DNA from 2 places in the Saccharopolyspora antibiotica genome. Region 2 is predicted to be linked to the other one. Evidence: riboswitches for the same ligand, from Rfam matches in the RefSeq annotation. Region 2 holds a riboswitch; the other holds the start of a gene.

Region 1 (7,498 bases), on a different contig from region 2:
GAGCAGGTTCTCCCGCACGGAGCGCTCGATGGGCAGCCCGTGGTCCATCAGCTCCAGGAAGAAGTTCTCCGCCCCGAAGATGTCCCGGTAGTCCGAGGCCGCCTGCAACGCCTCCCGGTACTGCCGCAGCCGCAACCGGGTCTGCACCTCGCCGGACGGGCAGCCGGTCGTCGCGATGATCCCCTCGGCGTGCTCGGCGATCAGCTCCCGGTCCATCCGCGGCTTCCGGTACTGCCCCTCCATGCTGGCGCGGCTCGACAGCGTGAACAGGTTGCGCAGGCCCGTCGCGTTGCGGGCCACCATCGTCATGTGGGTGTACGCGCCCGCGCCGGACACGTCACCGCCCTCGCCGTACTCGTCGGTGCCGCGCTGCTTGGCCTCGCCCCAGAACACCGGCTTCTTGTGGTAGCGGCTGTTCGGCGCGATGTAGGCCTCGATCCCGATGATCGGCTTGATCCCGGACTTCTTCGCCTGCTGGTAGAACTCGTCCGCCCCGAACATGTTCCCGTGGTCTGTCATCCCCACGGCCGGCATCTCCAGCCGTGTCGCCTCCGCGAACAACGGGGCGACCTTCGCCGCGCCGTCGAGCATCGAGTACTCGGTGTGCACGTGGAGGTGGACGAAGGGATCGACTGGCACGGGGGAGCCTCCTGCGCGATCGGCCGGGACGGGCGCGGCCCGTTCGGCGGCCTCCCCCTGGACGCGAGCGACGGCGAACGGGCCGGGAAACCGGACCCGTTCAGCGAGGCGCGACACCGGTCCGATCGACGGTGCGAGAACCACAGGGGCGGCCGCGGCGGTGCCGGACCGAGACAGCCTAACGCCAGGCCTCCCGACCTCCCGGCAACCCCCGTGGCGTGCCGCGAGGTCGTCTTCAGCGGTATCGATCCCGAACCCGCCGAGCTGCGCGGCGCCCGGACCGGCCGGGCCGTTCCCAACATCCGCCCGACCGGACAACGATCTCCGGCGAGGGGGTAGCGTGGCGTGCCGTGACAGCCCCTGATCCCGTGGACGTGCGCCTGCTCACCGCCGTCGCAGAATCCGGCCGCGCGGCGGTGCCCGAGCTCGCCGGACGACTCGGGATGGACGTCCGGGACGTGGCCGCCCGCTTGGCGGCGCTGTCCACCACCGGGCTGCCGATGGTGGTCGGTGTGGAGTGCGATCCGGTCGGCATCCGCAACGCCGTCGCCGCCGCCCACGCCTGGGCGGCCCAGGCCAGCGGGGGTTACCAGGTCTCCGGGCCGCACGCGGTGCCGAATCCGCCGAGCGGTGGTCACCAGGTGCACGGGGGCCTGAGCGGTGGGCACACCGGCGGTCACCCGGGCCAGGCCCCGCAGCAGCCGTTCGTCCCGGCCCCGCCCGCCTCGTTCGCACCTCCCCAGCAGCCGCAGGCCGCCCCGCCGCAGCACGGTCCGCCGCAGGCGGCGAACCCGTGGGGCCCGCCCGGTTCGGCGGCGTGGGCGCGCGGCGACCAGCCCGCCGGCCAGTCCGGTCCGCAACAGGCACCGCGCCCCCAGGCCGGAGCCGCCGACGCGCTCACCGCGAAGACCCCGGCGCCCGGCCAGGGCCAGCCGGTCGCGGCCCGCACCGGGAAGGTCGGCAGCAAGCTCGACGTGGACGGCCTCGAAGGCGAGCGGATCACCATTCAGCTCGTGGAGGTCGTCGATCCGGCGGACTTCCTGTTCACCGCCGCCGGTTACCAGCTCCAGGAGGGCGAGCGCTCGGTCGTGGTGCACACCGAGCTGACCAACCGCAGCCCGATGCCGTTCACCTCGCTGCCGGACCTGTACCTGGTGCTGGTGGCCGCGGACGGTTCCACGGTCGGCAAGGCGCCGGTGTCGCTGTCCTCGCGCCCGCCGCACCGCATCGGCGTTCCGCCCGGCGAGACCGCGGGCGGGCACACCGTGTACGTGCTGCCGGACGAGACCGAGCTGGCGGCGGTCCGCTGGTCCCCGCGCCCCGGGGACGAGCAGCGGACCCTGCTCTGGGACATCACCGACCTCTGACCGCGCTACCGCGCGCGGCGGCGCCGGATCCAGTCGAGCGCGGCGGCACCGCGCGGCTGGGCGGGCTTGCGCTCGCGGCGGTGCAGCGTCGGCCACTCGCCCGCGTCGCCGGAGCTCCCCGGCGCCGGGTCGGCGCCCAGCACCGCGGGGCCGGCCCGGCCCACGTCCTCGGCCGCGAGCAGTTCCGCGAGCCCCCTCGTCGCCGTGCCGGGCTCGTCCGGTTCGGTGCCGGGCGCGGGCGGCGCGTCGTCCTCGCGGACCCGCGGCACCGGCTGCGTGATCGGCTCGGGCCGCGCGCTCGGTTCGGACCCGGGCAGCAGCGAGCCGCTCCACGACATCCCCGTCGGCGGGCCCGGTGCGTCTCCGGTGAGCTCGCGCCGGGCTCCGCCCGCTGCGGCCTCGGCCATCGGTCCTCCCCCGCGATCACGGCTGCTCGCCGACCAAGCTACGCGATCCGGTCTCCGCGACGCGGCGGTCAGGCGTCCTGCGCCCGGAGGACGTCCAGCGCCTGCTGCAGATCGGCCGGGTAGTCGCTGGTGAAGGTGACCCACCTGCCGTCCGCGGGGTGCTCGAAGCCGAGCATCCGCGCGTGCAGCCACTGCCTGCTCAGCGCGAGCCTGCGGGCCAGCACCGGGTCCGCCCCGTAGGTCAGATCGCCCGCGCAGGGGTGCCGGACGGCGGCGAAGTGCACCCGGATCTGGTGGGTGCGCCCGGTCTCCAGCTTCACGTCCACCAACGAGGCCGCGCGGAACGCCTCCACCGTCTCGTAGTGGGTGATGCTGGGCTTGCCGCCGCTGACCACGGCGAACTTGTAGTCGTGCTTGGGGTGCCGGTCGATCGGCGCGTCGATGGTGCCGCTGCTCGGATCGGGGTGGCCCTGCACCAGCGCGTGATAGCGCTTCTCCACGGTGCGCTCCTTGAAGGCGCGCTTGAGCACCGTGTAGGCGTGCTCGCTCTTGGCTGCCACCATGACGCCGGTGGTGCCCGCGTCCAGCCGGTGCACGACGCCTTGGCGCTCGGCGGCTCCGGAGGTCGCGATCCGCACCCCGGCGGCGGCGAGCCCGCCGACGACGGTTGGCCCCTCCCAGCCGGGGCTGGGGTGCACGGCCACGCCGATCGGTTTGTCGACCACCACGATGTCGTCGTCCTGGTGCAGGATCCGCAGGCCCTCGACGGGCACGGCGACGACCTCGGGCCCGGGGCGCGCGTCGGGCAGCACGACTTCCAGCAACCCGCCCGCGACGAGCCGGTCGGACTTGCCGACCGGGGCCCCGTCGAGCAGCACCTCGCCGGATTCGGCGATCCCGGCGACGGCGTTGCGGGAGAGCCCGAGCAGCTTCGCCAGCCCCGCGTCGACCCGCATCCCCTCCAGGCCGTCGGGGACGGGGAGCATCCGCGCCTCGCTCATGAGCGGCCCCCGCGCTTCGCCCGGACGTGCAAGGTGCCGTCGTAGTCGCGGCCGAGCAGCGACAAGACCACCACGAGGATGCCACCGCACACGATGGCCGAGTCGGCGACGTTGAACACCGGCCACACGCTGCCGTCCGGTGCGAACAGCGAGACGAAGTCCACCACGTGCCCCCGCAGCGGCCCGGGAGCGCGGAACAGCCGGTCCACCAAGTTGCCGCAGGCGCCGCCGAGCACCAGCCCGAGCCCGATGGCCCAGCCGGTCGAGCGCAGCTTCGGCGCCAGCCACACGATCGCCCCGACCACCGCGATCGCCAGCAGCGCCAGCAGCCAGGTCATGCCGGTGGCCAGCGAGAACGCGGCCCCGGGGTTGCGCACCAGCACCAGGTAGACCGAACCGCCCAGCAGCTCCACGGCCGGTCGGCCCTCCAGCGCCGCCACCGCCGCGATCTTGGTGACCACGTCGGCGGCGAGCAGCAGCGCGGCGACCCCGAACAACAGCACCAGCAACGCGCGGGGGGCCCGGGACGAGGCGACCGCCTCGGCTCCGCCCGCCTGCTCGGCTCCCTCGGCCGCCGTTTCCGGGGCGCGCGGTTCCGGCTCGCGGGAAGCGCCCTCCCCCGCGGCGGGGTTCGATCCTGGATGCTCGGAGTCGGTGTTCACCCGTCCCATTCTCCCCGACCCCGGCTCGACGGCTCACGCCAGGCCGGTCGGGAACTCCCTGGGGTCGTCCGCGGGCACCCAGCGCCCGTCCTGCTGTTCGTAGCGCCACCGCGGTCCGCGGGCCACGAGGGACCGGAGCGCGGTGACGAGGCGATCCACGTGCTCGACGGTCGTGCCGAGCCCGAGGCTGATCCGCACGGCCCGCTGCTGGCCCGAACCGGTGAGCAGGTGGCGCACCGCGCGGTGCGCGCAGAACAACCCGTCCCGCACGCCGATGCCGTGCTCGGCGGACAGCGCGGCGGCCAGCAGCCCCGGGTCCTGCCCGTCGATGGTGAAGCTCACCACGCCGACCCGGTCGTGCTCGGGGCCGAACAGGCTGAGCTCCCGCAGCCCGGGCACCTCGGCGAGCCCGCTCCGCAGCCTGCGCAGCAGCTGGTCCTCGTGCCCGGCGATCGCCTCGGCGTGCTCGGCCAGCGCTTCGCAGGCGGTGGCGAGCGCGTGCACGCCGACGGTGTTCGGGGAACCGCCCTCGTGCCGCTCCGGCCCGCTGGTCCAGTCGATCTCCCCGGTGTCGGGGACCGAGCGGGTCGCCCCGCCGCCCGCCAGGTACGGCGGGGCCTGCTCCAGCCAGTCGTCGCGGCCGATGAGGGCGCCCGCACCGAAGGGCGCGTAGAGCTTGTGCCCGGACAGCACCGCGTGGTCCACGCCGAGGTCGGCGATCCGCACCGGGCGGTGCGGGGCGAGCTGCGCGGCGTCGAGGACCGTGCGCGCCCCGTGCGAGCGGGCGACGCGGGCGAGCTCGGCGACCGGCCACACCTCACCGGTGACGTTGGAGGCACCGGTGAGCACCGCGAGCTTCGGCCCCTCGGGACAGGCGGCGAGCGCGTCGTCCAGCAGCCGCACGGCCTCCTCCGGGCTGGCCGGGATGCCGAGGTGGCGCACCCGGGTCCCGCCCCAGGGCAGCAGCGCGGCGTGGTGCTCGGTGTCGAAGACGACCACCGAGGTCTCCGCGGGCAGCGCGGCGGCCAGCAGGTTCAGCGCGTCGGTGGTGTTCCGCGTGAAGATCACCGAGTCGGTGCGGCGAGCGCCGACGAACCGGCGCAGGACGTCCCGCGCCCCTTCGTAGACGCGGGTGCAGACCTGCGAGGCGAAACCGGCGCCCCGGTGCACGCTGGCGTACCAGGGCAGCAGCTCGTTCACGGCGTCGCGCACCGCGTTCAGGCAGGGCGCGCTGGCTCCGTGGTCGAGGTTCGCGTACTCGACGGACCGGCCGGTGACCAGCGGAACCCGCAGCTGGGAGCCGACCACCGCGGGCACCACCGGGACGGAGTCCACGAGGGACCAGGCGGGGGTGGGGGTGCGCTCACCGGTGGCGGAGCGGACGGCTGACGACACGATGCCTCCTCAGGCCTCCCGGGCCCGGAGCGTTCGGGGCCCGCGCTTGCCGATCGCCCTGCGCGATCGGCCAGGTCCTCACCCGGGGCACCCCACCGCGGTAGGAGGGTTGCCGGCCAGCAAACCGGGGTTTCCCGCTGGCACTCATGACCTTCGCCGGAGAACACTAGGGATCGACTCCGCCGCGCGCAACACCCCGTCCGCGAAGTGGGAGGCGCGCCACGCCCGTCCGGGCGGGCCCGCGAGGAGCCCGCCCGGACGCGACGATCAGACGCGGGTGACGGCGACCGACACGGCCACGCCGTCCCCGACGCTGCCCTCGGAACCGCCTTCGGCCTCGCCCGCCGCCACGGCGTCGGCGAGGGTCTCACCGGCGATGAACGCGCGGTGCGCGTCGACGGCGGCCAGCACCTCCGCCGGGGCGGAGAGCTCCACCCGGATCCGGTCCGAGACCTCGAAACCGGCGTCCCGGCGGGCCTGCTGCACGACCCGCACCACGTCCCGGGCGACGCCCTCGGCGGCCAGCTCCGGGGTGACCTCGCAGTCCAGCACCACGAGCCCGGTGCCGCCGGGCAGCGCCGCGGCCGCCCCGGTGTCGGTGGAGACCAGGCGCTCGGTGAACTCGCCCTCCTGCAACTCGATGCCACCGGCGACGACGGCACCGGCCGGGGTCCGGGTCCAGTCGCCGGACTTCACGGCCTTGATCACCCGCTGCACGTCCTTGCCGAGCCGGGGTCCGGCAGCGCGGGCGTTCACGGCGATCTCGAACCGGCCGTGGGCGGCCACGTCGGAGGTCAGCTCGACCTCCTTGACGTTGACCTCCTCGCGCACCAGGTCCGCGAACGACCGCAGCGCTTCCGACTCCGGCACGGCCACGACGAGCTTCGCCAGCGGCAGCCGCACCCGCAGCGTGTTGGCCTTGCGCAGCGCCAGCGCCGAGGAGCACACCTGGCGCACCCGGTCCATCGCCGAGACCAGCGCCGCGTCGGCGGGCAGCTCGTCGACCAGCGGCCAGTCGGTCAGGTGCACCGAGCGGCCGCCGGTGAGCCCGCGCCACACCGCCTCGGCGGTCAGCGGCAGCAACGGCGCCACCACCCGGCTGGTCACCTCCAGCACGGTGTGCAGGGTGTCGATGGCGTCGGCGTCCCCGGCCCAGAACCGGTCCCGGGAGCGGCGCACGTACCAGTTGGTCAGCACCTCCAGGAAGTCCCGGACGCTGGCGCAGGCCCCGGCGGGGTCGAAGACGTCCATCGCTGCCTGCACGTCGCCGACGAGTTCGTGGGTCTTGGCCAGCACGTAGCGGTCCAGCACGTGCTGGCTGTCCACCCGGAACCGGCCTTCGACGCCCTCGGCGTTGGCGTACAGCGCCAGGAAGTACCAGGAGTTCCACAGCGGCAGGACGGCCTGGCGAACCGCGTCCCGGATGCCGCGCTCGGTGACCACGAGGTCCCCGCCGCGCAGGATCGGGCTGGCCATCAGGAACCAGCGCATCGCGTCCGAGCCGTCGCGGTCGAAGACCTCGTTGACGTCCGGGTAGTTGTTCTTCGACTTCGACATCTTCATGCCGTCGTCGCCGAGCACGATGCCGTGCGCGACGACGTTGGAGAACGCCGGCCGGTCGAACAGCGCGGTCGCCAGCACGTGCAGCAGGTAGAACCAGCCGCGGGACTGGCCGTTGTACTCGACGATGAAGTCGCCCGGGTAGTGGTGCTCGAACCAGTCGGCGTTCTCGAACGGGTAGTGGACCTGGGCGAACGGCATCGCCCCGGACTCGAACCAGCAGTCCAGCACCTCCGGCACCCGCCGCATCGTGGACCGGCCGGTCGGGTCGTCCGGGTTGGGGCGGGTCAGCTCGTCGATGTTCGGGCGGTGCAGGTCGGTGGGCCGCACCCCGAAGTCGCGCTCCAGCTCCTCCAGCGAGCCGTACACGTCGGTGCGCGGGTGGGCGGGATCGTCGGAGGTCCACACCGGGATCGGCGAGCCCCAGTACCGGTTCCGGGAGATGTTCCAGTCGCGGGCGTTCGACA
Region 2 (7,498 bases):
GCCGGGACGAAGGCCGGGTCCTGATCCCTGGCGTCGAGCGAGGTGGCGGAAGGGGGCGGGGCGTCCGGAATCGGCAGGTGTTCACGCGATACATCGGATGCTCCCATGTGCTACCTCCTGAGCGCTGCGTTTGAAACGGGCACGGGAGGGGAAAACCGCAACTGGCGCAACGATTTCCGCGGCTCCGCGGTGCAGACCGAATGCTAATCGGCGAACTGCCGCGAACGAGGTTTCGCGCGCTCCGGAGGGGGCCCGGCGGTGCGGCGCGCAGCACATCGGGCGGGGAGCCGACCTGGTCGGGACCGCCCGGGCGCACGGCCAGACCGGTTCACGATGCACGCCATAGGCGACGGCTATGGCGGCCCGATCAGGGCGTGCGGCGCCCGATGGTGGGCACCGCACGCTCCGGGGTCACTTCTTCGACTTGGACTTGTCGTCCTTGCCCGAGTCGTCGGTGGACAGCGCGGCGACGAAGGCCTCCTGCGGGACCTCGACCCGACCGATGGTCTTCATCCGCTTCTTGCCCTCCTTCTGCTTCTCCAGCAGCTTGCGCTTCCGGCTGATGTCACCGCCGTAGCACTTGGCGAGCACGTCCTTGCGGATGGCGCGGATCGTCTCGCGGGCGATGATCCGCGACCCGATCGCCGCCTGGATCGGCACCTCGAACTGCTGGCGCGGAATCAGCTCGCGCAACTTCGAGGTCATCTTCGTGCCGTAGGCGTAAGCCGAGTCCTTGTGCACGATCGCGCTGAAGGCGTCGACCGGCTCGCCCTGCAGCAGGATGTCCACCTTCACCAGCTGCGAGCTCTGGGTGCCGGACTCCTCGTAGTCCATCGAGGCGTAGCCGCGGGTGCGGGACTTGAGGTGGTCGAAGAAGTCGAACACGATCTCGGCGAGCGGCAGGGTGTAGCGGAGCTCCACCCGGCTCTCCGAGAGGTAGTCCATGCCTTCGAGCCGACCGCGCCTGCTCTGGCACAGCTCCATGATCGTGCCGACGAACTCGGACGGGGCGATCACGGTGCACTTCGCGATCGGCTCGTGGATCTCGCCGATCTTCGACTCCGGCCAGTCCGAGGGGTTCGTGACCTCCAGCTCCTCGCCCTCCTCCAGCTTCACCTGGTACACGACGTTCGGCGCCGTCGAGATCAGGTTCAGGCCGAACTCGCGTTCCAGCCTGTCCCGGGTGATCTCCAGGTGCAGCAGGCCGAGGAACCCGCAGCGGAAGCCGAAGCCCAGCGCGCCGGAGGTCTCCGGCTCGTAGGTGAGCGCCGCGTCGTTGAGCTGCAGCTTGTCCAGCGCCTCGCGCAGGACCGGGTAGTCCGAACCGTCGACCGGGTACAGGCCGGAGTAGACCATCGGCTTGGGTTCGCGGTAGCCGCCCAACGCCTGCTGCGCGCCCTTGCGCTCGGCGGTCACCGTGTCCCCGACCTTGGACTGGCGGACGTCCTTCACCCCGGTGATCAGGTAGCCGACCTCGCCAACGCCGAGCCCGACGGAGACCTTCGGCTCCGGGGAGATGATCCCGACTTCGAGCAGTTCGTGCGTGGCACCGGTGGACATCATGCGGATGCGCTGGCGCGGGGTGATCTTGCCGTCGACCACGCGGATGTAGGTCACCACGCCGCGGTAGGTGTCGTAGACCGAGTCGAAGATCATCGCGCGCGGCGGGGAGTCGTGCTCGCCCTGCGGCGCCGGGATCTGACGCACGACTTCGTCGAGGACCGCGCCGACGCCCTCCCCCGTCTTCGCCGACACCTTCAGCACGTCAGAGGGCTCGCACCCGATGATGTGCGCGAGCTCGGCGGCGTACTTCTCCGGCTCGGCGGCAGGCAGGTCGATCTTGTTGAGCACCGGGATGATCTGGAGGTCGTGCTCCATCGCCAGGTACAGGTTCGCCAGCGTCTGCGCCTCGATGCCCTGCGCCGCGTCGACGAGCAGGATCGCGCCCTCGCAGGCCGCCAGCGAACGGCTCACCTCGTAGGTGAAGTCCACGTGACCGGGGGTGTCGATCATGTGCAGCACGTGGTCGACACCGTCCTTGGTCCACGGCAGGCGAACGTTCTGCGCCTTGATCGTGATGCCGCGTTCCCGTTCGATGTCCATCCGGTCCAGGTACTGCGCCCGGTAGGCCCGCTCCCCCAACACCCCGGTGAGCTGCAGCATCCGGTCGGCCAGCGTCGACTTGCCGTGGTCGATGTGCGCGATGATGCAGAAGTTCCGGATGCGCTCCGGGTCCGTGAAGGTGTTGTCGGCGAAGCTGCTCACTCGGTGTTCCTTGGGATCTCGGGGTCCTCGCGGGGCGCGCGTTCAGCCCACATCGTCCCACGTGGCGACCCGCGCCCAGTGCCCAACTCCGGGGGCGGGCCCGCCGGGCTCAGCGGGGACGCTGGTCGAAGCGGATCGGGTGGCCCTCCGGGATCTCGACGAGCGCGATGCGCAAGCCGTCCGGATCCGCGATCCAGGCCTCGTCGAGCCCCCACGGGCGACGAGTCGGCTCGGACTCGGCGGGCACGCCGAACTCCCGGAGGCGGTCGAACTCCGCGCGCACGTCGCGCACCTGCAGCCACAACGCCTGATCCGGGCTGGGACCGTGCTCCCCCCGGCCGGACAGCTCGAGGAAGCCCTGCCCGAGGAAGAACACGGTGCCGCCGGGGAACTCGCGGGCGATCGCGAGCCCGAGCACGTCGCGGTAGAAGCGCAAGGAGCGCTCGGGGTCGAGCGGCCGGACGATCACGCGGCTGTTGAGGACCTCCACGAGTTCCGTTGTACCCGGGCCGCGCCGAGGCCGAAACGACGTCGGGCCCCGCACCACGAGGGTGCGGGGCCCGACGCGCTGATCACCAGGATCAGACCAGGCGCACGCCGCTGGCCTGCGGGCCCTTCTGGCCCTGGGTGATCTCGAAGGTCACGGCCTGGTTCTCTTCCAGGGTGCGGAAGCCGTTGCCGTCGATGGCCGAGTAGTGGACGAAGACGTCCGGGCCGCCACCGTCGGGGGAGATGAAGCCGAAGCCCTTCTCCGAGTTGAACCACTTCACAGTGCCCTGTGCCATCTCTGTCTCCTCACAGCTGATGAGTAACCGGCGTCGCACCGCGCGAGCACCGGGGCCTAGTCCAGACGGCGAACTCTCCAGCTTGCGCTCAGGACAGAGTCGCGCCCGCAACTTTCGCGAGCGTGTCGAACACGAACACAAAAATCGGCCGACTCATACAACCACACCGACGGCCAGATCATTCCCTCGACCCGCCGGTGTTCTCGATCTCAACCGCGGCGGCCGCGGTGCGTCCCCCCGCAGCGCACGCGCTTCCCGCACCGCCCCGTCGACTCCGGTCAGAGCCCGGTGGCGAGCTTCCACCCGAGGCTCGCCACCAGGGCCACCACGACGGTGAGGAAGACCTTCCGCACGAACACCGACCCGCGACTGGAGGCCAGCACCGCGCCCAGCACGCTGCCGCTCGCGTTGCTGACGGCCATGACCAGCGCCAATCCCCAGAGGATCTTGCCGGCGGCGATGAAGAACAGCAGCGCGCCGAGGTTCGTGGCCACGTTGACGACCTTCGCCGTGGCGGAGGCCCCGACGAAGGCGAAGCCCACCAGCCCGACGAGCAGGAACACCAGGAAGGATCCGGTCCCCGGGCCCGCGATGCCGTCGTAGAAACCGATCACGGCCCCGCCCGCGACCATCACCCAGGTCTGCTGGACCGGGCCGAAGCGCGGGGCCGCCACCGAACCGAGGTCGGGCCTGCGCCAGGTGTAGATCCCGACGGCGACCAGGGCCAGCAGCACCACGTAGGTGAGCACGCTCTCGGGCAACGACGCGGCGAACATCGCACCGCCCAGCGCCCCGAGGAACGCCACCGCCGCCATCGGCAGCGCGCTGCGCCACGGCACGGGCGTGCGCTTGGCGTAGGTCCGCGCCGCGGCAGCGGTGCCCGCGACCGCGGCCAGCTTGTTCGTGCCCAGCGAGTAGATCAGGTCGCCACCGGGGACCAGCAGCAGCATGGCGGGCAGCTGGATCAGTCCGCCACCGCCGACGATCGCGTCCACCGCGCCCGCGAGGAAGGCCGCGCAGCACAGGAACAACACCCCGGCCAGCGACAGCTCGGCGAACCCGGGCCAACCCAATGCGGTGAACACGAAGCGCAAGCCTAAGCCGCGGAGCAGCGGCGGGAGCCCGCGTGTGAGCCGCCTCGCAGGCAGGACCGACGCGGGAGGCCGGGCGCCGCGTTGCTAGGATCGTCGACCGTGCCGTGCGGCGTTCCGCCAGGGAGGAAAGCTGCGTGCCACCGGATCCGGTGGGGCAGCGCCGATTGAGCGCGGCACGACCATCCGATCGAAGGAAGAGGCGCCAGCAGTGGCCAACATCAAGTCCCAGATGAAGCGGATCAAGACCAACGAGCGCAACCGCCTGCGCAACAAGTCGGTCAAGTCCTCGATCAAGACCGCCATCCGCAAGTTCCGCGAGGCCGCTGCCGCCGGCGACAAGGACAAGGCCATGGAGCTGCAGCGCGCCGCCGCGCGCACGCTGGACAAGGCCGCCGGCAAGGGCGTCATCCACGCCAACCAGGCCGCCAACAAGAAGTCGGCGCTGGCCAAGGTCGCCAACGAGCTCTGAGCCGCACCAGGCCGGGTTCACCCGGCCGACGCGAGCCACAACGGGGTCCGTTCCCTCCGGGGAGCGGGCCCCGTTCTCGTGCGCCCGGGGCCGGTCGCCGGGTCAGTTCCGCGACCCGTGCAGCTCGGTCAGACGCAGCACGGTGCGTTCCAGCGCGTGATCGGCGTCGGCGGCCATGCCCTTGACCTCGGCGTTGAGCACGGCAACCACGCGCAGCGCTTCCGCGACCGTGCCGCTGCTCCAGCCCCGGGCCTGCGCCTGGGCCTTCTTCACCTTCCACGCGGGCATCCCGAGGTCCCCCGCGAGCCGGAACGGGTCGCCCCGGCCGTGGGCCGCGACCCGGCCGATGGTGCGCACCGAGTCCGCCAGCGCGTCAGCGATGAGCACGTGGGCCACGCCGAGCTGCAACGCCCAGCGCAGCGCCTCCAACGCCCCCGCTCGGTCGCCGGTGACCGCCTTCTCGGCGACGGCGAACCCGGTGACCTCGGCCCTGCCGCGGTGGTAGCGCCGCACCTCGGCCTCGTCGATCCGGCCGCCGGCATCGGCGACCAGCTGCGACGCCGCCGACGACAGCTCGCGCAGGTCGAACCCGACCGACTCGATCAGAGCGTTCACCCCGGCGGGGTCGATGCGCCCGCCCGCGCGCCGCACCTCGTCCTTGACGAAGGCCTCCCGCTGGGGCCCCTTGGTGATCTTGTTGCACTCGGTCACGCGGGCGTTGAGCTTGCGCAGCGCGCCCGGCAGCTCCTTGGCGTTCTTGCTGCGTCCGCCACCGGTGTGCACGATCACGAGCACCACGCCCTCCGAAGGCCGCTTCGCGTGCGCGAGGATCGCTTCGGCGATCTCCTTGCCCGCGTCCTGCGCGGCGTCCAGGGCCACCACTCGACCCTCCGCGAAGAGCGAGGGGCTGAGCAGTTCGTCGAGTTCCGGCGGGGTGAGTTCACTCACCTTGATGCGGCGCAGCTCGGTTTCGGGGTCGGCCGCGCGGGCGGCACCCACCGCCTCCCACAAGGCGCGCTCCACCAGCAGTTCCTCGTCCCCGAGGATCAGGTGCAGCGGATCGAGGACCACCGACGGCGAACTCATGGGGGCATCGTCCCACGACCCGCTGACACCACCTTCCGTTCCCGGGCGCCGGGACCGCGCTGGCCAGGAGTCGAGGCCCTCCCGTAGCGTTGCAGCCACAACCGAACACGCTCATCCAGAGGGGCAGAGGGAACGGCCCGATGAAGCCCCGGCAACCATCTCGACCTTTCGCGGCATCCGCGAGGCAGTCGAAGAAATTGGTGCCAACTCCGACCCGCCCGCGGGACAGATGAGGAAAGGACCTCGCGATGACCGCTGCCGCCCACGCCCCGAACCCCACCGGCAAGACCTACGACCTCGGCCCCGCCGTCGAGCTGGTGTCGAAGGAGGAGGGCCACCGCCAGCCCCTCGCTCCCGAGTTCGTCTCGCTGGAGGACTTCTCGCCGCTGGAGGTCGCCTACGACTTCGGGCGCATCCGCCGCGAGGACATCGAGGCGGGGCCGCGCTCGATCTGGCGGTACAAGCGGTTGCTGCCCGTGCCGACGAACGTCGAGGAGCACCCGAACACCGAGCCCGGCTGTACCCGGCTGGTGCGCGCCGACAACCTCGCGAAGGCGCTCGGCGTCAAGCGGATCTGGATCAAGGACGACACCGGCAACCCCACGCACTCCTTCAAGGACCGCGTGGTCGCGGTGGCCCTGGCGGCCGCCCGCGAGTTCGGCTTCAAGGTGCTGGCCTGCCCCTCCACCGGCAACCTCGCGAACGCGGTGGCCGCCGCCGCCGCGCGCGCCGGCTGGGACTCGGTGGTGCTCGTCCCGTCCAACCTGGAGCGGGCGAAGATCCTGATGAGCGCGGTCTACGACGGCTCGCTGCTCGCCGTCGACGGCAACTACGACGACGTGAACCGGCTGGCCACCGAGCTCGCCGCCGAGCACGAGGACTGGGCGTTCGTCAACGTCAACGTGCGCCCCTACTACTCGGAGGGTTCCAAGACCCTCGGCTTCGAGGTCGCCGAGCAGCTCGGCTGGCGGCTCCCCGAGCAGATCGTCGTCCCCATCGCCTCCGGCTCGCAGCTGACCAAGGTGGACAAGGGCTTCCGCGAGCTCGGGCAGACCGGTCTGGTCGAGCAGAGCCCGTACCGGATCTTCGGTGCGCAGGCCACCGGCTGCTCCCCCGTCGCCAGCGCGTTCAAGAGCGAGCACGACGTGGTGCAGCCGGTTCGCCCGGACACCATCGCCCGCTCGCTGGCCATCGGCGCGCCCGCCGACGGCCCGTACGTGCTCGACGCGGTGCGCCGGACCGGGGGTGCCATCGAAGACGTCTCCGACGAGGAGGTCGTCCAGGGCATCCGGCTGCTGGCCCGCACCGAGGGCATCTTCGCCGAGACCGCGGGCGGGGTGACCGTCGCGACGGCGAAGAAGCTCATCGAGGCCGGCAAGATCGACCCGGACCAGGAGACGGTGCTGCTGATCACCGGTGACGGGCTCAAGACCCTGGACGCGGTGCAGGACCAGGTGGGCCCGAAGGCCACCGTCTCCCCCAGCACCGAGGCCGTGAACGCGGCCCTCGGCCTGTGATCGCCCACCGGGGGCCGCGCCGCGTCGCGGCCCCCGGTGCGTGAGCCAGCGGCTCAGTCGTCCGGACGCACGGGATCTCCGCGCGCCACGGCCTCGCTGCCCCGCTCCGCGGGCACGATCGCGATGTCCCCGCCGAGATCGGTCCGCTGGACCCGCGCGCCCGCCCGGATGAGCGCGCTCAGGATCAGCCGGCTCGGGTGGCCGTAGTCGTTGCCCGCACCGACGCTGATCACCGCCAGCTTCGGGCGCACCGCGGCGAGCAGTTCGGGCGTGGTGTAGCGG

What was found. Region 2 has a riboswitch for S-adenosylmethionine ahead of thrC (threonine synthase). Riboswitches for the same ligand answer to the same signal wherever they lie in the genome.
Region 1: another riboswitch for S-adenosylmethionine. It lies ahead of ACL03H_RS16690 (aminotransferase class V-fold PLP-dependent enzyme); the one in region 2 lies ahead of thrC (threonine synthase).

Annotation. Positions count from the first base shown of each region.
Region 1 covers NZ_JBJZOI010000018.1:139,758-147,255, reverse strand. Annotated here, with positions in the region: gene dnaE (DNA polymerase III subunit alpha) at 1-639, opposite strand, end outside; gene ACL03H_RS16710 (AsnC family protein) at 990-2,006, shown strand; gene ACL03H_RS16705 (hypothetical protein) at 2,012-2,413, opposite strand; gene ACL03H_RS16700 (RluA family pseudouridine synthase) at 2,482-3,399, opposite strand; gene lspA (signal peptidase II) at 3,411-4,085, opposite strand; gene ACL03H_RS16690 (aminotransferase class V-fold PLP-dependent enzyme) at 4,110-5,471, opposite strand; SAM riboswitch class IV at 5,509-5,623, opposite strand; gene ileS (isoleucine--tRNA ligase) at 5,739-7,498, opposite strand, start outside.
Region 2 covers NZ_JBJZOI010000009.1:20,872-28,369, reverse strand. Annotated here, with positions in the region: gene ACL03H_RS09105 (arylsulfatase) at 1-107, opposite strand, end outside; gene lepA (translation elongation factor 4) at 412-2,265, opposite strand; gene ACL03H_RS09095 (VOC family protein) at 2,375-2,755, opposite strand; gene ACL03H_RS09090 (cold-shock protein) at 2,847-3,050, opposite strand; gene ACL03H_RS09085 (TSUP family transporter) at 3,329-4,135, opposite strand; gene rpsT (30S ribosomal protein S20) at 4,353-4,613, shown strand; gene holA (DNA polymerase III subunit delta) at 4,716-5,699, opposite strand; SAM riboswitch class I at 5,808-5,935, shown strand; gene thrC (threonine synthase) at 5,948-7,216, shown strand; gene ACL03H_RS09065 (ComEC/Rec2 family competence protein) at 7,270-7,498, opposite strand, start outside.